DNA from 2 places in the Psychrobacillus sp. FSL K6-2365 genome. Region 2 is predicted to be linked to the other one. Evidence: a T-box and tRNA genes for the amino acid it is inferred to sense, from the RefSeq annotation. Region 2 holds a T-box; the other holds one or more tRNA genes.
The links. The T-box of region 2 lies ahead of argS (arginine--tRNA ligase). A T-box ahead of a tRNA ligase gene usually reads a tRNA of that ligase, here a tRNA-Arg.

Region 1 (9,430 bases), 870 kb from region 2:
CTCGAGAGAATTCTTCCCTCTTCTAATGGAACCCGCAAGCCCTGCAGATTGAGCTTTATTATTCTCCACTTTTACAAGTCGCTCAGGAGTTGCGCCAAAGAAGATTTTTTCATCATTCTCTAAACCAAATAAATAACTTTCTGGTTGCTCCATCGATGCATTATATATTGCCGTTGCAGGAGAAAAAGTATCGTTAAATGTTAGTTTTAGAGATCGGGCAATTACTACTTTTTGTATCTCATCTTCTCGGATTCTCTTCGTTACATCCTCTACAGCGTGCAAATATTCATCTTTCAAGCGATCTTCTCGTTTGATTAGTGTTGGTTTAGCATGTACCTTTAACTCTTTTACCTGAGCAGTGTGTATTAACGCATCTCTTTCTATACGTAGTTGTTCAAAAGGTTCCATGCTTTTCACTTCATCCGTTATATAATGAATATTAACGAATGCTTGGTCATGCTGAATAACTAACTGAAATTTAGATACGACAAAGAAGGCAGAAGGGAACGTATCCCATTCCGATGAAACCTTGTTTTTAGGATCAAATGAAAATCCACCAAATAGAATTGGAGATACATCTGCCTTTTCCTTTAATGAAGACTGACATAGTTTCTTCCACTTCGCATCAATATCCTTGTATCTATTATCTTCTAAATTATTTGCAATAATATGAGCATGTCCCAATCCTACTAAAGTTAACGTCTTCTCTTTGTTTTGCCAAAAATAACGTTTCCCTCTATATAATTCATCCCCTGCTTCAAAGAATGCCTGGGCAGACAATCTTGAGACTTCTATTGTTTCCGTATAAAAACGGTATTTTGTATCAATGGTACCGGTGGTTTTCGGCATAAATATGACCTCCGTTTAATAACTACTCTTTTATCTAGGTTAATTAAATTACTCTACCCTTAATCATACATCTTTCTACACATTTCAGCACACATTTAGCCATAAATTTATGCTAAAATTGAGATTGGATTCTTTTAAAGGAGAGAAAAATTATGTCACATGAATTTCAAGCAGACAAAGGTTGGCGTGTTTGGTGGAAATTAACAAGGCCACATACTCTTACTGCTTCATTTGCACCTGTTTTTTTAGGTACAATGATTGCCCTATACGAGGCAAATATTGACTGGCTATTATTTATTGCTATGTTATTAGCTTGTCTTCTAATACAAGCTGCTACAAATATGTTTAACGAGTATTATGATTTTGTACGAGGACTTGATAGTGAGGAATCGGTTGGTATAGGAGGAGCAATAGTACGTAATGGTGTAAAACCCAAAACCGTTATGCAACTAGCTCTATTACTATATTTAATAGCAGCTATTTTAGGAATTTATATTTGTTATGAAAGCTCTTGGCTATTATTAGTAGTTGGTGCAATTTCTATGGCCGTTGGATACTTCTATACTGGTGGACCTTACCCTATTTCTAGTACTCCATTTGGAGAGTTATTCAGTGGATTGTTCATGGGAATGCTCATTGTTTTAATTGCAGTATATATTCAAGTTGGTTCAGTACCACTATTTGCTGTTTGGTTATCTGTACCAAGTGCCCTGTTAGTTGCTGCAATAATGCTTTCTAATAATATTCGCGATTTAGTCGAAGACACCATAGGTGGACGAAAAACGATGGCTATATTAGTTGGTAGGAAGAACGCCATTACTATTTTAGCTTCTTATTTTATTTTGTCTTATCTTTGGATTATTGCTTTAGTTGTTTTGCAAATAATCACTCCATGGAGTTTATTGGTTTTGTTAAGTATGAAAAAACCTATACATGCGATAAAACTATTTAAACAAACAGAAAATCCAGTTCAGGTTGCGCCTGCTATGAAAGACACCGCACTTACGAATACGATTTTTGTATTCCTTTTAGGCTTAGGTCTATTGATTGGCTATTATGTATAATATTTTAAAAAACCAGAATGCTATTAAAAAGCTAGCACTCTGGTTTTTTTCTTATTTATATGATAATAACTCTGCTTTAAGTACACCTTTTTTATCGACAAGCTTGATAATTCCGATTCCGGGTGCGATATAGAACGTGTAGCCATAGTTTGTACGAACAACTACCACGTTTTGGAATGTTCCGGCTTTTACTTTAACCGTACTAGTAGTACTTTCCACAAATACATTATAAAAAGCTTGATTGTTGTCCTCTGTTAGATAATATTCTCTCGTTGTTTTTCCTTCAATCAATGGAAAAGCGAGATCAAGTATGGCCCAATCTGTATGACTTACCCCAAATATTAAACGATCTTTACGTTCAATATAAGTAAAATTATTTAGGATATCACCTTTCTTCTTTAAAAAAGCTTCCGTCATATCGTATTCAGAATTATAGGAATCACTAACAGTAAATTCATTTTGTGTATTTTCAGTAAAGCTAGGAGAATAAACAAGCTTCATCCCTGCTTTTGGTGTTAGCCCACCTATTACTTCTTTATTAAGCAAAGCTAGCTTACTTTTAGATGGAGTTTCATATTTCACTTTAGAACCTTTTTGTATGAAACTACTTGCCCCTACTCCATATAAGCCACCATTTGTTCCCTTATACGTATAGACTCTATATTCATCACCTTTTTTTAGTGTGCGTACTTTATTAAGTGATCCATTGGAGCCAACTTTAACTAAATTCGTGTCTGCAAGAATTGTTACTTTACCTATTTGCCCTTGTTTTAACTCTGTTTTTCCCCACATAACTTTGTTTGTAGCTGCGTCTGCTTGCATGTGACCTAAGCTTGTGAAGCCTAACGCTAGTACAAGTATGAGCATAACTTTACTAAATTTTTGAAACAACTATAACCTCTCCCTTCAATAGAAATGATATCATATTTTAAATTCACTCTATATATAACCTAGGGTTCATTATTTATGCGTTATCACTGGTCATTATGTTGTATGCATTCTATTGAATGACCGTTCCATACATCGACATAGAAAAAGAGAAAGGAATAAAATAAAAGTTAAAAATAAAAAAAGGTAACCAATGATTGGTTACCTTTTTTTGAGTATGACCCCTACGGGATTCGAACCCGTGTTACCGCCGTGAAAGGGCGGTGTCTTAACCGCTTGACCAAGGGGCCAATATATGGCGGAGAAGGAGGGATTTGAACCCTCGCGCCGGTTGCCCGACCTACACCCTTAGCAGGGGCGCCTCTTCAGCCACTTGAGTACTTCCCCATATATGGCTCCGAAGGTAGGACTCGAACCTACGACCGATCGATTAACAGTCGATTGCTCTACCACTGAGCTACTTCGGAATAATGGTGGGCCTAAATGGACTCGAACCATCGACCTCACGCTTATCAGGCGTGCGCTCTAACCAGCTGAGCTATAGGCCCATTATTTTGGAGCGGGTGAAGAGAATCGAACTCTCATCATCAGCTTGGAAGGCTGAGGTTTTACCACTAAACTACACCCGCATTAAATGGTGGCTCAGGACGGAATCGAACCGCCGACACAAGGATTTTCAGTCCTTTGCTCTACCGACTGAGCTACTGAGCCTCTTCAATTTTAAATTAAGCTAATTATTCAAGCCAAATTTCCAATTGATATGTATTAACATTCATATATAAATGGCGGTCCCGACCGGGATCGAACCGGCGATCTCCTGCGTGACAGGCAGGCATGTTAACCGCTACACCACGGGACCATTTGGTTGCGGGGACAGGATTTGAACCTGCGACCTTCGGGTTATGAGCCCGACGAGCTACCACTGCTCCACCCCGCGACGTTATATATTTACAAAATCGATGGTACATTGCTTAAAAATAGTGAGACACATTCTTCGGCTTACACCTGCATCAATTAGATTAAAATGGAGGAGGAAGAGGGATTCGAACCCCCGCGCGGTATGACCCGCCTGTCGGTTTTCAAGACCGATCCCTTCAGCCAGACTTGGGTATTCCTCCAAGATATTGATGGTGGACCTTGCAGGACTCGAACCTGCGACCGGACGGTTATGAGCCGTCTGCTCTAACCAACTGAGCTAAAGGTCCTTAAGATGGCGGCAGAGGGAGTCGAACCCACGACCTTTCGGGTATGAACCGAGTGCTCTAGCCAACTGAGCTACACCGCCAAGATTTCAACTTTTTTTAAAATGGTGGAGCCTAGCGGGATCGAACCGCTGACCTCCTGCGTGCAAGGCAGGCGCTCTCCCAGCTGAGCTAAGGCCCCGAAAATAATAACTGGTCGGGAAGACAGGATTCGAACCTGCGACCCCTTGGTCCCAAACCAAGTGCTCTACCAAGCTGAGCTACTTCCCGTCAAATATGGTGCGCTCGGCAGGACTCGAACCTGCAACCTCTTGATTCGTAGTCAAGTGCTCTATCCAATTGAGCTACGAGCGCATATGTTTTTCATAAAAGTGGTGCCGAGGACCGGAATCGAACCGGTACGGTAGTCACCTACCGCAGGATTTTAAGTCCTGTGCGTCTGCCAGTTCCGCCACCCCGGCACTTTAGTGAATCTTTGGAGCGGAAGACGAGGTTCGAACTCGCGACCCCCACCTTGGCAAGGTGGTGTTCTACCACTGAACTACTTCCGCTCGGTTATTAAATTAAATGGTGCGGGTGAAGGGAGTCGAACCCCCACGCCTTGCGGCGCTAGATCCTAAGTCTAGTGCGTCTGCCAGTTCCGCCACACCCGCATACATTATTCACTATAAAGTGATGAGCCATGTAGGATTCGAACCTACGACCCTCTGATTAAAAGTCAGATGCTCTACCAACTGAGCTAATGGCTCTAAAAATGGTGCCGGAGAAAGGACTTGAACCCTCAACCTACTGATTACAAGTCAGTTGCTCTACCAGTTGAGCTACTCCGGCAGGAGTAAATATATGGTGGAGGATGACGGGCTCGAACCGCCGACCCTCTGCTTGTAAGGCAGATGCTCTCCCAGCTGAGCTAATCCTCCTGGGTAAATTATGTATTTATTGCAAGCCCAGCGACGTCCTACTCTCACAGGGGGAGACCCCCAACTACCATCGGCGCTGAAGAGCTTAACTTCCGTGTTCGGTATGGGAACGGGTGTGACCTCTTCGCCATCATCACTAGACTTGAATACTTTTGAAAGACATGCTTTATTATAACAACTCTGTAGAATTTTTCAAGGGTTATTTAATAAAAAATTTATTCTTTCAAAACTGGATAAACGACATTGTTACGTTAAACAAAATTTGGTTAAGTCCTCGATCGATTAGTATTCGTCAGCTGCACGTGTCGCCACGCTTCCACCCCGAACCTATCTACCTCATCGTCTTTGAGGGATCTTACTTACTTGCGTAATGGGAAATCTCATCTTGAGGGGGGCTTCGTGCTTAGATGCTTTCAGCACTTATCCCGTCCACACATAGCTACCCAGCGATGCTCTTGGCAGAACAACTGGTACACCAGCGGTGTGTCCATCCCGGTCCTCTCGTACTAAGGACAGCTCCTCTCAAATTTCCTACGCCCACGACGGATAGGGACCGAACTGTCTCACGACGTTCTGAACCCAGCTCGCGTACCGCTTTAATGGGCGAACAGCCCAACCCTTGGGACCGACTACAGCCCCAGGATGCGATGAGCCGACATCGAGGTGCCAAACCTCCCCGTCGATGTGGACTCTTGGGGGAGATAAGCCTGTTATCCCCGGGGTAGCTTTTATCCGTTGAGCGATGGCCCTTCCATGCGGAACCACCGGATCACTAAGCCCGTCTTTCGACCCTGCTCGACTTGTAGGTCTCGCAGTCAAGCTCCCTTCTGCCTTTACACTCTTCGAATGATTTCCAACCATTCTGAGGGAACCTTTGGGCGCCTCCGTTACACTTTAGGAGGCGACCGCCCCAGTCAAACTACCCGCCTGACACTGTCTCCTACCCGGGTTACGGGTATGGGTTAGAATTTCAATACAACCAGGGCAGTATCCCACCGACGCCTCCTCCGAAGCTGGCGCTCCGGGCTCTAAGGCTCCTGCCTATCCTGTACAAGTTGCACCAAAATTCAATATCAAGCTATAGTAAAGCTCCACGGGGTCTTTCCGTCCTGTCGCGGGTAACCTGCATCTTCACAGGTACTATAATTTCACCGAGTCTCTCGTTGAGACAGTGCCCAGATCGTTACGCCTTTCGTGCGGGTCGGAACTTACCCGACAAGGAATTTCGCTACCTTAGGACCGTTATAGTTACGGCCGCCGTTTACTGGGGCTTCAATTCGCACCTTCGCTTGCGCTAAGCACTCCTCTTAACCTTCCAGCACCGGGCAGGCGTCAGCCCCTATACTTCACCTTACGGTTTTGCAGAGACCTGTGTTTTTGCTAAACAGTCGCCTGGGCCTATTCACTGCGGCTCTTCTAGGCTATGCACCCAAAAGAGCACCCCTTCTCCCGAAGTTACGGGGTCATTTTGCCGAGTTCCTTAACGAGAGTTCTCTCGCTCACCTTAGGATTCTCTCCTCGACTACCTGTGTCGGTTTGCGGTACGGGCACCTATCACCTCGCTAGAGGCTTTTCTTGGCAGTGTGAAATCAGGAACTCCGGACATACGTCCTCGCCATCACAGCTCAATGTTATAGAATGCGGATTTGCCTACATTCACACCTTACTGCTTGGACATGCATAACCAACAGCATGCTTACCCTATCCTTCTGCGTCCCCCCATTACTCAAACGGTGGTTTGGTGGTACAGGAATATCAACCTGTTATCCATCGCCTACGCCTATCGGCCTCGGCTTAGGTCCCGACTAACCCTGAGCGGACGAGCCTTCCTCAGGAAACCTTAGTCATACGGTGGACGGGATTCTCACCCGTCTTTCGCTACTCATACCGGCATTCTCACTTCTAAGCGCTCCACCAGTCCTTCCGGTCTGACTTCAACGCCCTTAGAACGCTCTCCTACCACTGATACCAAAGGTATCAATCCACAGCTTCGGTGATTTGTTTAGCCCCGATACATTTTCGGCGCAGCGTCACTCGACCAGTGAGCTATTACGCACTCTTTAAATGATGGCTGCTTCTAAGCCAACATCCTGGTTGTCTAAGCAACGCCACATCCTTTTCCACTTAACAAATACTTTGGGACCTTAGCTGGTGGTCTGGGCTGTTTCCCTCTTGACTACGGATCTTATCACTCGCAGTCTGACTCCCAAACATAAATCATTGGCATTCGGAGTTTGTCTGAATTCGGTAACCCGGGATGGGCCCCTAGTCCAAACAGTGCTCTACCTCCAAGATTCTAACGTTTGAGGCTAGCCCTAAAGCTATTTCGGAGAGAACCAGCTATCTCCAGGTTCGATTGGAATTTCTCCGCTACCCACACCTCATCCCCGCACTTTTCAACGTGCGTGGGTTCGGACCTCCAGTAAGTGTTACCTTACCTTCATCCTGGACATGGGTAGATCACCTGGTTTCGGGTCTACGACCACATACTCATTCGCCCTATTCAGACTCGCTTTCGCTGCGGCTCCGTCTTCTCAACTTAACCTTGCATGTAATCGTAACTCGCCGGTTCATTCTACAAAAGGCACGCTATCACCCATTAACGGGCTCTAACTACTTGTAGGCACACGGTTTCAGGATCTATTTCACTCCCCTTCCGGGGTGCTTTTCACCTTTCCCTCACGGTACTGGTTCACTATCGGTCACTAGGTAGTATTTAGCCTTGGGAGATGGTCCTCCCGGATTCCGACGGAATTTCACGTGTTCCGCCGTACTCAGGATACACTCAAGAGAGAATGAATTTTGGACTACGGGGCTTTTACCCTATCCTGCGGACCTTTCCAGATCGCTTCGTCTAACTCATTCCTTTGTAACTCTATGTAGAGTGTCCTACAACCCCAAGAGGCAAGCCTCTTGGTTTGGGCTATTCCCGTTTCGCTCGCCGCTACTCAGGGAATCGATTTTTCTTTCTCTTCCTCCAGGTACTTAGATGTTTCAGTTCCCTGGGTGTGTCTCAGATGCGCTATGTATTCACGCAAATGTACTGCTCCATTACGAACAGTGGGTTTCCCCATTCGGAAATCTCCGGATCAAAGCTCACTTACAGCTCCCCGAAGCATATCGGTGTTAGTGCCGTCCTTCGTCGACTCCTAGTGCCAAGGCATTCACCGTGCGCCCTTATTAACTTAACCTAAAAGTTAAAAAGTCTTACACGTTGTGATTACGTAAATAATCACAACAGAATTTCTTGTTGTTTATTGTTTCAATGTCGTTTTATCCAGTTTTCAAAGAACAAAGGTTTGCTCACTTTGCGACGAGTAATCGCAGGAGCAAGAGTTGAATCTTCATATAAAAATGAACATTCAAAACTGAACTGCAAAACGTTAAGATACGAATAAAGATTCGTATTCCGATATTATCCTTAGAAAGGAGGTGATCCAGCCGCACCTTCCGATACGGCTACCTTGTTACGACTTCACCCCAATCATCTGTCCCACCTTCGGCGGCTGGCTCCCGTAAGGGTTACCCCACCGACTTCGGGTGTTACAAACTCTCGTGGTGTGACGGGCGGTGTGTACAAGGCCCGGGAACGTATTCACCGTGGCATGCTGATCCACGATTACTAGCGATTCCGGCTTCATGTAGGCGAGTTGCAGCCTACAATCCGAACTGAGAACGGTTTTATGGGATTTGCTCACCCTCGCGGGGTTGCGACCCTCTGTACCGTCCATTGTAGCACGTGTGTAGCCCAGGTCATAAGGGGCATGATGATTTGACGTCATCCCCACCTTCCTCCGGTTTATCACCGGCAGTCACCTTAGAGTGCCCAACTGAATGCTGGCAACTAAGATCAAGGGTTGCGCTCGTTGCGGGACTTAACCCAACATCTCACGACACGAGCTGACGACAACCATGCACCACCTGTCACCGCTGTCCCCGAAGGGAAAAGCCTATCTCTAGGCCGGTCAGCGGGATGTCAAGACCTGGTAAGGTTCTTCGCGTTGCTTCGAATTAAACCACATGCTCCACCGCTTGTGCGGGCCCCCGTCAATTCCTTTGAGTTTCAGTCTTGCGACCGTACTCCCCAGGCGGAGTGCTTAATGCGTTAGCTGCAGCACTAAGGGGCGGAAACCCCCTAACACTTAGCACTCATCGTTTACGGCGTGGACTACCAGGGTATCTAATCCTGTTTGCTCCCCACGCTTTCGCGCCTCAGCGTCAGTTACAGACCAGAAAGCCGCCTTCGCCACTGGTGTTCCTCCAAATCTCTACGCATTTCACCGCTACACTTGGAATTCCGCTTTCCTCTTCTGTACTCAAGTCCCCCAGTTTCCAATGACCTTCCACGGTTGAGCCGTGGGATTTCACATCAGACTTAAAGGACCGCCTGCGCGCGCTTTACGCCCAATAATTCCGGACAACGCTTGCCACCTACGTATTACCGCGGCTGCTGGCACGTAGTTAGCCGTGGCTTTCTAATGAGGTACCGTCAAGGTACGAGCAGTTA
Region 2 (9,430 bases):
TTATGTGGGGAAAAACAGAACTTAAACTAGGGCAAATAGGCAAAGTGACTATTCTATCTAATACAAACTTAGTCAAATTGGCGAACGACGGTTCACTAACTACAGTCCGTCCTTTGAAAAAAGGAGAGGAGTACCGAGTATATAGCTATAAGGGTAATCATGGTGGTTTATATGGTGTTGGTGGAGGAAGTTATGTTCAAAAATCCACAAAAGTAAAATACGAAACACCATCTAAAAGAAAGTTAGCATTACTTACAAAATAACCATGCACAAAGACCCTTATTCAATGATTTTTAAGGTTCAAAAAATCTATACTGCATTCTGTTAACTTAAATGCCACTTACTCCAATACCTTATACGTTGGAGTAAGTGGCATTTGTTAATTTATTTACTTGAGTTATTTTCTAATTGCTTATATATACAATTATCCGTTTTTCTAAAATTGATCATCATTGATAACGTGCAAGGTGGCGACTCCAGTGAGCGCAGGGCGCCCTCTGTGACCAATGACGTCCTTTTGACCCACAGAGATGGAAGTTGTGCACACGGAAAGCGTCCGCTTGGAGAGCAATTAAAAGTCGATAAAGAAGGAGTAACATTTTTTATGTAGAACTTATTGTAAAGGAAGAGTTTTTACTGAAGAAGACTACCTATAAAAAATAGAGAATATACTCAATATATTATTTCAATCATAAATTAGGAGGGGAATTTTTTGAGTAAGAAAATTTATAACGGTAGGTTTATTGCTAGTACAGATGAGACTTTTGTTTTATTTTTTATTGGCATGCGTATTAATAAAATCTTTTCATTTACAAAGTGGGTACCAGTTTTTCTTGCAATGGGACCTATGATAAAGGAATTGTACCAGAACCCTGAATTAGGATTTATTCACACTGAATTTCTTCTAAATTGGAGGGGAGTTACACTGATCCAGTATTGGAAGAGCTTTGAGGATTTGGAGGCATATGCTCATGGGAAAACTCATTCTGTAGCTTGGAAATCTTTTAACCAAAAGATTAAAGATGATGGAAGTGTTGGGATTTACCACGAAACATACATAATTGAAAAGAGTGCATCGGAGGCTATATATAATAATATGCCAAGGTACGGGCTTTCCAAAGCTTTTTCTCATATTCAGGTAGTTTCGATGACAGATACAGCAAGGAGTAGAGTAAGTAAATAATGTATCTATGCCAGTTATTTTAACACAACCAAACTAGCAGTATGATATAGTTTTTGCTCACCCTGCCATCAATTTCTTTTGCAATTTACTAAAAATTTTCTATCTTTTGTTTTCACTATGTTATGATAATTTCATCATAACTTATTGGCAACAGGGGGATTTTTTGTGAAACGTTTTATGCAGTGGATGCTAAGGTTAGGTGTTGCATTCATCGGTATTCTACTAATCAGTGGATTGCCAATTCTTATTAATGGTTTTCAAAAAGGAGAGCTTTGGTGGAGAGAATATGGTGAACATTTACTCGTGATTTTTCCAACGAATCGTTTCCTAGATACATATTATAGTAGTTATATTGGGGAGTATATCATCTATTCACTAGAAATATTATTTTTAGCACTGCTTGCTGCAGTTATTTTAGCTTTATCATTCACCATAATTACTATGCTTTTTAAGGAACGTTCTCGACAAAGAATCAAGACATTATTTTTCTTTTTAGAGTCATTACCTGATATTCTAGTTATCTTGCTTATTCAATTACTAGTTATCATTGTCCATAGACATACGGGTGTTTTTATGTCAATCGCATCAACTGGAGGAGAAAAAATCTACCTGCTCCCAGTTTTTTGTTTAATGATTTTGCCGATGGTTCAGCTTTACCGCTTAAGTATGCTGACTTTTGAAGCAGAAGAAAGAAAGTTGTATGTAGAGCTCGCTAGATCACTTGGATTTAATAAGGTCATCATTTTATTTATACATATTTTTCGTAATGCTATCATTAGTATTTTCTTTCAGTCCAAAAAAACGATGTGGTTTATGCTATCCAATTTATTCATCTTAGAGCGAATGTTCAATATGCCGGGTATTATGTTCCACTTAAGTGAGCATTTATCTGGAGAGTTATTTTTAATAACTGTATGTAGCTTTTTCATACCAGTGTTCATCGTATATAGCTTTTTTGAGTGGTACTTTTTACGTCGGACAAGCCGTGGAGGTGCTATATTATGAAATTGCTATGGAAACAACCTTATTTTGTATTTGGTTTTCTCATATTAGCTTTCTTTCTTATCGGAAGCTTTGTATTTGAATGGATAAATGGTCCAGACCCGAAGCAAACCTATTTTATAATGGAAAAAGGGAGAGTTATCGAGGCCGCACCGCTTTCTCCAAGCTGGCAGCATCCGCTAGGGACCGATCAGTATGGCTTTGATATGTTCGCTAAAATTATGCTCGGAGCAAAGTATACGATTATTTCAGCTATGGGTGTCGCTGCAGTACGTATGCTAATAGCCGTACCATTAGGATTTGCAATCGGGACCTATTGGCAAAAACGTCGTAGAACGATTAATAGTTTCATCGATCCTCTTCATTATGTACCGATGACTATTTTTTCCTATTTAATGCTCTATCCGGTGTTATGGGAGCCGATGGAAGGATTCTCCACAACTGTCTGGGAGCGTATTGTCATACAAGTCGTTTTAATGGCCATTATTACAGTGCCGATTGTTTCTGCACTTATTGGCAATGAAGCGAACTTATTGTATCAGCAGGAATATATTTTAGCCTCGAGAACTCTAGGGGCAAGTAAGTCCCGAATTATTACTAGACATCTATTCCCAATGATGCGAGAAAAGCTATTCGTTTTATATGGTCAGCAGGTCGTAGAAACATTAGTTGTCTTCACTCATTTAGGACTTTTACAATTGTATATCGGAGGGACAGATGTCAGTTATGATCCAATGATGGGTGATCCCCCTAAATCGATTGCCTATGAATGGGCAGGTCTTTTTGGATCCTCCTTCCGTTATTTGCAGGGAGTTCCTTGGTTGCCGCTAGGTCCAGCTATTTGCTTTGCACTTGTCATTTTAGCCATTGCTTCGATGATAGAAGGCTATACTCGAGCTGTTAGTGGTCAAGTGAAAATACCAAGGCGTAAGAAAGTCTCTTTTGTCTCAGATAAAACTGTGGAGTGGAATCAACAGCAACTAAAAGAAAAAATGCAGTTACTTTATAAGGAAAAACAAAAACTGTAGAAAGTTATCTGCAGCTTTTGTTTGGAACATTTATTCTTCTACTTTTTTACCTCTTGTTAACTTTTCAAATGGTTTCATTTCTTTATCCCGTTTTGGAAGATAGTTGAATGGATTTCTTTCTTGAGCAAATTCTTCTTTTGCATTCAATTTAATACCGATTGTAGCACCAGCAGTTGCCGTTGGATCATTTATTATATTTTCTTTTTCACCATCAATATGTGGAGTGGGATTCACATGTTGATTGTCACTTCTTCGTGGCATTATATCATCTCCTTTGTAGTTAATATGACAAAGGAGAGGTTGTTCTATTCGAGGTTTGGGTTTTATCTTTTGCTAAGCAAATTTATTTTACAAATGAATCGAGGTTTTAACAATGACTATGCCAATTATTGAAACGTCAAGATTATTATTAAGAGAAGTTACAAACGAGGATGCTTCTGACATGTTACGCTATTTGTCAGATAAGAATGTTGTAAAACATATGGGATTGGAACCTTTTCAATCTGTAGAAGACGCACTGGATGAAATCAGTTGGTATCAGTCTATCCACAAAGATGGATCTGGCATTAGATGGGGAATTACGCTAAAAGATGCTGGAAAGGTTATCGGAAGTTGTGGATTTCTTAATAGAAGTACAAAAAATTACCGTGCTGAGGTGGGATTCGAATTAAGCAAAGAATATTGGGGAAAAGGAATTGCTTTTGAAGCTCTAGAAGCAGTTATTAAGTTTGGTTTTAATCATTATTCATTCGAACGAATCGAAGCCTTGATCGAACCAGCCAATGCCCCTTCACAAAAGTTAGTGGAGAAACAGGGGTTTAAAAGAGAGGGCTTACTAAGACATTATGAATATACTTGTGGAAAATTTGATGATTTGTATATGTATTCTATTTTAAAAGATGATTTAGACAGTTGACATAATTTTGAACTTCTTGTAAGATATCTAAAATCATAATGTTAAATTCATTGAAGAAGAGAGTAGTCGATACGAGACTGGGAAGCGAGTTAGGGATGGTGGGAGCCTAATACACGAAGAATCGATGAACCGCACTTTGGAGAAATGTCCTGAAAGTCTAGTAGGGAAAATCGGGGAAGGCACCTCGTTACGAACGGAAAAGCGGTCACAATTGTGGCAACTAGAGTGGTACCACGGGAATTTTAGCTCTCGTCTCTTATTTAGAGACGAGAGCTTTTTATATGGGAGGAAAATACATGAACCTGACAAATCAAATCGCAAATGTCATTTCAATTGCTTTAGAAAATGAATGGACTGCTGAACAAGTAGAACTGTTACTGGAAAAGCCAAAACAGACAGAATTGGGAGATATTGCATTTCCTTGTTTTACATTAGCCAAAAAATTACGTAAAGCTCCACAGCAAATAGCGTTAGAGTTAAGTGCGAAACTAGAGGGTCAATTAATAGCTAGCGTTCAAGTCGCTGGTGGATACGTGAATATTTTCCTCAATCAAGCTTTTGTTACAAACCAAGTTTTACATTCTATTATGACGGATCTACAGAAGTATGGAAGTAAAAATAGCATGCATGAAAAAATTGTAATCGATTTTTCCTCACCGAATATAGCGAAGCCTTTTTCCATGGGGCATCTACGTTCAACTGTAATCGGTAACTCCTTAGCAAATATTGCGGAGAAGAATGGGTATGAAGCTATTCGCATTAATCATTTAGGAGATTGGGGTACACAATTTGGCAAGCTGATAGTTGCTTATAAATTATGGGGAAGCAAAGAGAAAATACTTGCAGCACCTATTGAAGAGTTATTGAAGATTTATGTACATTTTCATGATCTGGCAGAAAAAGATGATTCTTTAAATGATCAGGCTCGTGCAGCTTTTAAATTACTTGAAGAAGGTGACGAAGAGGCTCTAACCCTATGGAATTGGTTTAAAGAAGCATCTTTAAAGGAGTTCCAAATAATATATGAACTTTTAGGAGTTCATTTTGACTCTTATGCTGGGGAGGCTTTTTATAATGATAAAATGTCTAGAGTAGTTGACGACTTAAAGAAAAAGGGATTGTTAATTGAATCTAACGGTGCTTTTGTAGTAGAACTCGAAGATATGCCACCTAGTCTGATTACCAAAAAAGATGGGGCGACTCTTTATGCGACACGCGATCTAGCAGCAGCTATGTATCGTCATCAAACATTTCATGCGTGTAAAACGTTTTATGTTGTGGGGAATGAACAAACACTTCACTTTAAACAACTTTTTTCTGTACTAGAAAAAATGGGATTTGAATGGTCCAAAAATCTAGTGCATGTTCCATTTGGTATGATGCTCAAAGACGGTAAAAAGATGTCTACACGTAAAGGTAAAGTCATATTGCTTGCGGACGTAATAACTGATGCTATTAAGACTGCTCAGCATAATATTGAAGAGAAAAATCCAACATTAGAAAATAAGGAAGAAGTTGCAAAACAAGTTGGAGTAGGTGCAGTGATTTTCAATGATTTAAAAAATGACCGGATGAATGATATTGAGTTCTCGTTGGAACAGATGCTTAACTTTGAGGGAGAAACTGGTCCTTATGTACAATATACCAATGCTCGAATTTGTTCATTGCTTCAAAAAGGTAGCTTTGAGGCTGAAGCATTCACTTTTTCTTCAATTGGGGTTGAAGCTTGGCCAATTATCCAGCTACTCGAGGATTTTCCACGTGTAGTAGAAAAGGCATTTGATAATGCGGATCCATCCCAAATTGCAAAGTTCAGTTTACTGCTTGCGCGCCAGTTCAATAAATATTATGCTAGAACAAAAATTTTAGCCGATGATGGAACGACTTCTTCTAAGTTAGCATTCGCATTTTCAGTTTCTGTTGTCCTGAAGGAATCCTTACGACTTCTAGGTGTACCAGCTCCAGAGAAAATGTAATACTAATAGAACTCATATACAATTTGATTAATTAACACTCCCGCTAGCCTGGGAGTGTTGTTTTATTTGAGGGCTATATGAAGGGATTTTTGACCTTAGATAGAATAAGTATGGTAGTACGGATTGGAGGATAGTTGATAAAGATAATTGAATCAGTATAAAAGCTCTGGATGCATATTTTCTAGAAAAAATAATATAACCGGGAATAGTGCAGATATAGCAATTCTAATTGCAAATAAAATCGGACTTTCTCATAATAATTCTCATTATCGGAAATCTGGACGAAGCCATTGAGCCGTGAAATCATTTAATCTTTCCATCGAAGTAATTTAGTCGAAAATGTGGATGATGCCGTTGAACAAATCAATGAGTTAAACCGGAAGAAATAGGAAAGGAAGACTTATATGAAAAATAGAGAAGTGAATCAATCTGACTATTATGACCAAAAGCTTTTGCCGCTCGATGACCAATTATGTGAACTTTTAAAACAACGTAAAGAGCTTTCAAACAACAATCCAGGTGTTCCACCAATTGAATCGATCTCCAATTGGGCGGAAAAGTATGGAGTTTATGTGGATTTGTTAAACTCGTTATTTGGATTATTGAGAAATGAGGAAATCTTTCGGCCACAGGTTGAACCAAATAATTTCAGAAGACATCTGCCAGTTATGAAAGCGATTGAAAAGGATGAACGTTTATATGCAATTACATTCATTCGGCAGTTTGACAATGCAAGTGTAATATACCTTACTATAGATTGGGATGCCCCGAACATTTCCGATCCTCTGGAGGAAATGCGTCGGAGTCGTTCTGAAGGTGCTTTATATCTATACATCAATGATAATTTTGATTGTCGTACTACTGGAAAAAGAGGATCGGAAGGTCATTTTACACACAAATTTATTGTATCTCCAGCACTGCCAGATGATTTAACCGGATTAAGTTTAATTTTTACTGAGTATACGAGTCATTTAAAAGAGAACCTTACCGGTCTCGAATTTGTCATTAATCTCGAATAATTAAAAGCATTCCTACGATAAGAGCGTTTTTTCATACACAATTATTTACCATTGAATAAGAACTTGTGTTCGTAATATACTATAGAGAACGTACATTCCTAGAAGGGAGTAAATAATATGTATGAGGGACTAAAAAATCGGCAAATTATATGCATTGATATACGAAGTTTTTTTGCAAGTTGTGCAGCAGCAGACGCAGGTCTGGATGTTACGAATACCCCGATTGCGGTCATCGGAAATTTGCAGCAAAAAGGAAGTATTGTGCTTGCTGCATCTCCACCTATGAAAAAACAGTTTGGTGTAAAGACTGGAACTCGTTTGTTTGAAATACCAGATCATCCTTCGATACATCTTATCGAACCTAAAATGGAGTTTTTCGTTCGAGTATCTATGGAAATTACACGCTATTTACACCAGTTTGTCCCTCACGAATCAATTCATGTATACAGTGTTGACGAGTGTTTCGTAGATCTTGGAGGAACAGAAAAGCTTTGGGGGCCCGTTGAAAACACAATAAAACGTATTCAAGATGAACTGTATGCTCAATTTCAATTACCTTGTGCGGTTGGAATGGGACCTAATATGCTTATGGCTAAGTTAGCCCTAGACCTAGAAGCGAAAAAAACTGGTTTTGCTAAATGGACGTATGATGACGTTCAGGAGAAATTGTGGCCAGTAACTCCCTTAAGTGAAATGTGGGGGATTGGTTCTCGTCTCCAAAAGACTCTAAATAATATGGGGATTTTCAAGGTTGGGCAATTAGCAAATACTCCATTATCTCTACTCGAGGAGAAGTTTGGTGTGATGGGAAACCAACTTTATTTTCATGCGTGGGGAGTAGATATATCCGAGCTTGGAGCACCTCTAGCAGAAGGACAAATTAGTTATGGAAAGGGTCAAATATTATTTCGGGATTATCGTAGTAAAAAAGAAGTTATGGCAGTCGTTTTAGAAATGTGTGAGGATGTTGCTAGGCGTGCACGTGAAGCAGAGATGGTTGGTAGAACGATACATCTATCCGTTGGGTACAGCCAAGACGAATTTGGCGGAGGTTTCAATCGCTCTCGTTCTATCGATGAACCTACAAATGCTACATTGACCATTTATAAAGTATGTGAACAAATCTTTGATGAATTTTACGATCGCCGTCCTGTTCGGAAATTATCCATCTCGATTACCAATTTAGAACCAGAGTATTCGATGCAATTAAGTTTGTTTGAAGAAAATAAATGGAAAGAACGAAAGCTTGGAAAAACTATGGATGCCTTACGTAGTAAATACGGATCTACTGCAATTTTACGTGCAGTATCTTACACAGAAGCAGGAACTGCAAGAACACGTGCAGGATTACTTGGTGGGCATAAAAAGTAAAAGGAAAGAGTCAGCCCGTAAAAGGGAATGACATAGTAAAGAAATTATGCTGTGCCAAGTCAAATCCTTAAACGTATTTATGGCTACATCACGCGGCATTCTTTCACATGTTCTTTGATACTGTAGATAAGTAAGGAATTAGTTGTAGAAAGACCAAGCTAAATGGAGGTGCAAAAATGTTATTATTATGGCAGCTTTCATTATTTGTTTCAATTTTAGCTTTAATGCTGGGTATTGTTAAAAGGTCTTGGGTGTACATAATAATTAGTACTTTCACATTCATACCGATAGCATATTACTTTTCAGGGGCAAATAATGAATGGAAATATGTTGGTTTGACTCCGATAATACTACTTGTTCTAACGATATTAATTTGGTTCATAAGCAAGAAAAAATTGAAGTCAATTAAAGGATAAATCGGAAGCTATTGTTTCAACAGAAACAGTCGCATTTTTACTAAAGAGTTAGTTAAGAGGAGTAATTCCTTTTCTCGAGAGGCACGCATAAGTAACTTGAAATACCAGTGAAACCTAAGCCTATAGGTCACTCCTCAAACTCCGCATAGAATTTAAACAAGTCTCTTTGGCAAATTTTTTCGAAAATACCCACGTAATAACCTGCAAGATTGTGAACTTTTTTCTTTTGTGATGCATGCAATGAAATAGTCAATGCCTGGTATCCAATTTTTTCATAGAAGTCCTTATGCTGAGGAAAGTAATTAGTAACACGGTAAGTCAGGCTACGGTAAACACCATATAATTGACTTACTGTCTTTTGGTCTTCTCCAAGCATCGAGAAAATAGTTGATTGGAACAGTTGGTAGAATGTACTCAAATTTTTATTTGTAGAATTATCTACGGAAAATGAAGAGGATACAATTTCGTTAGAATACGTTTTATGTAATAATTCTTTTTTAGAGCTTAAAGAATAATACG

Region 1: it encodes a tRNA-Arg, which carries the amino acid that the T-box ahead of argS (arginine--tRNA ligase) is inferred to sense. The anticodon was not compared.

Annotation. Positions count from the first base shown of each region.
Region 1 covers NZ_JBBOOO010000001.1:2,983,083-2,992,512, forward strand. Annotated here, with positions in the region: gene MKY29_RS14855 (isochorismate synthase) at 1-849, opposite strand, end outside; gene MKY29_RS14860 (1,4-dihydroxy-2-naphthoate polyprenyltransferase) at 1,002-1,913, shown strand; gene MKY29_RS14865 (hypothetical protein) at 1,965-2,804, opposite strand; tRNA gene MKY29_RS14870 (tRNA-Glu) at 3,020-3,091, opposite strand; tRNA gene MKY29_RS14875 (tRNA-Ser) at 3,098-3,188, opposite strand; tRNA gene MKY29_RS14880 (tRNA-Asn) at 3,194-3,268, opposite strand; tRNA gene MKY29_RS14885 (tRNA-Ile) at 3,273-3,349, opposite strand; tRNA gene MKY29_RS14890 (tRNA-Gly) at 3,357-3,430, opposite strand; tRNA gene MKY29_RS14895 (tRNA-Phe) at 3,437-3,512, opposite strand; tRNA gene MKY29_RS14900 (tRNA-Asp) at 3,585-3,660, opposite strand; tRNA gene MKY29_RS14905 (tRNA-Met) at 3,664-3,738, opposite strand; tRNA gene MKY29_RS14910 (tRNA-Ser) at 3,827-3,919, opposite strand; tRNA gene MKY29_RS14915 (tRNA-Ile) at 3,930-4,006, opposite strand; tRNA gene MKY29_RS14920 (tRNA-Met) at 4,013-4,086, opposite strand; tRNA gene MKY29_RS14925 (tRNA-Ala) at 4,109-4,184, opposite strand; tRNA gene MKY29_RS14930 (tRNA-Pro) at 4,197-4,273, opposite strand; tRNA gene MKY29_RS14935 (tRNA-Arg) at 4,281-4,357, opposite strand; tRNA gene MKY29_RS14940 (tRNA-Leu) at 4,376-4,464, opposite strand; tRNA gene MKY29_RS14945 (tRNA-Gly) at 4,480-4,554, opposite strand; tRNA gene MKY29_RS14950 (tRNA-Leu) at 4,572-4,656, opposite strand; tRNA gene MKY29_RS14955 (tRNA-Lys) at 4,680-4,752, opposite strand; tRNA gene MKY29_RS14960 (tRNA-Thr) at 4,759-4,834, opposite strand; tRNA gene MKY29_RS14965 (tRNA-Val) at 4,848-4,923, opposite strand; rRNA gene rrf (5S ribosomal RNA) at 4,949-5,064, opposite strand; rRNA gene MKY29_RS14975 (23S ribosomal RNA) at 5,186-8,114, opposite strand; rRNA gene MKY29_RS14980 (16S ribosomal RNA) at 8,349-9,430, opposite strand, start outside.
Region 2 covers NZ_JBBOOO010000001.1:2,108,094-2,117,523, reverse strand. Annotated here, with positions in the region: gene MKY29_RS10155 (transglycosylase SLT domain-containing protein) at 1-263, shown strand, start outside; gene MKY29_RS10150 (DUF4188 domain-containing protein) at 713-1,183, shown strand; gene MKY29_RS10145 (ABC transporter permease subunit) at 1,349-2,188, shown strand; gene MKY29_RS10140 (ABC transporter permease) at 2,185-3,213, shown strand; gene MKY29_RS10135 (hypothetical protein) at 3,244-3,474, opposite strand; gene MKY29_RS10130 (GNAT family N-acetyltransferase) at 3,587-4,129, shown strand; T-box leader at 4,171-4,389, shown strand; gene argS (arginine--tRNA ligase) at 4,426-6,105, shown strand; gene MKY29_RS10120 (hypothetical protein) at 6,510-7,124, shown strand; gene MKY29_RS10115 (Y-family DNA polymerase) at 7,242-8,495, shown strand; gene MKY29_RS10110 (hypothetical protein) at 8,672-8,911, shown strand; gene MKY29_RS10105 (helix-turn-helix domain-containing protein) at 9,039-9,430, opposite strand, start outside.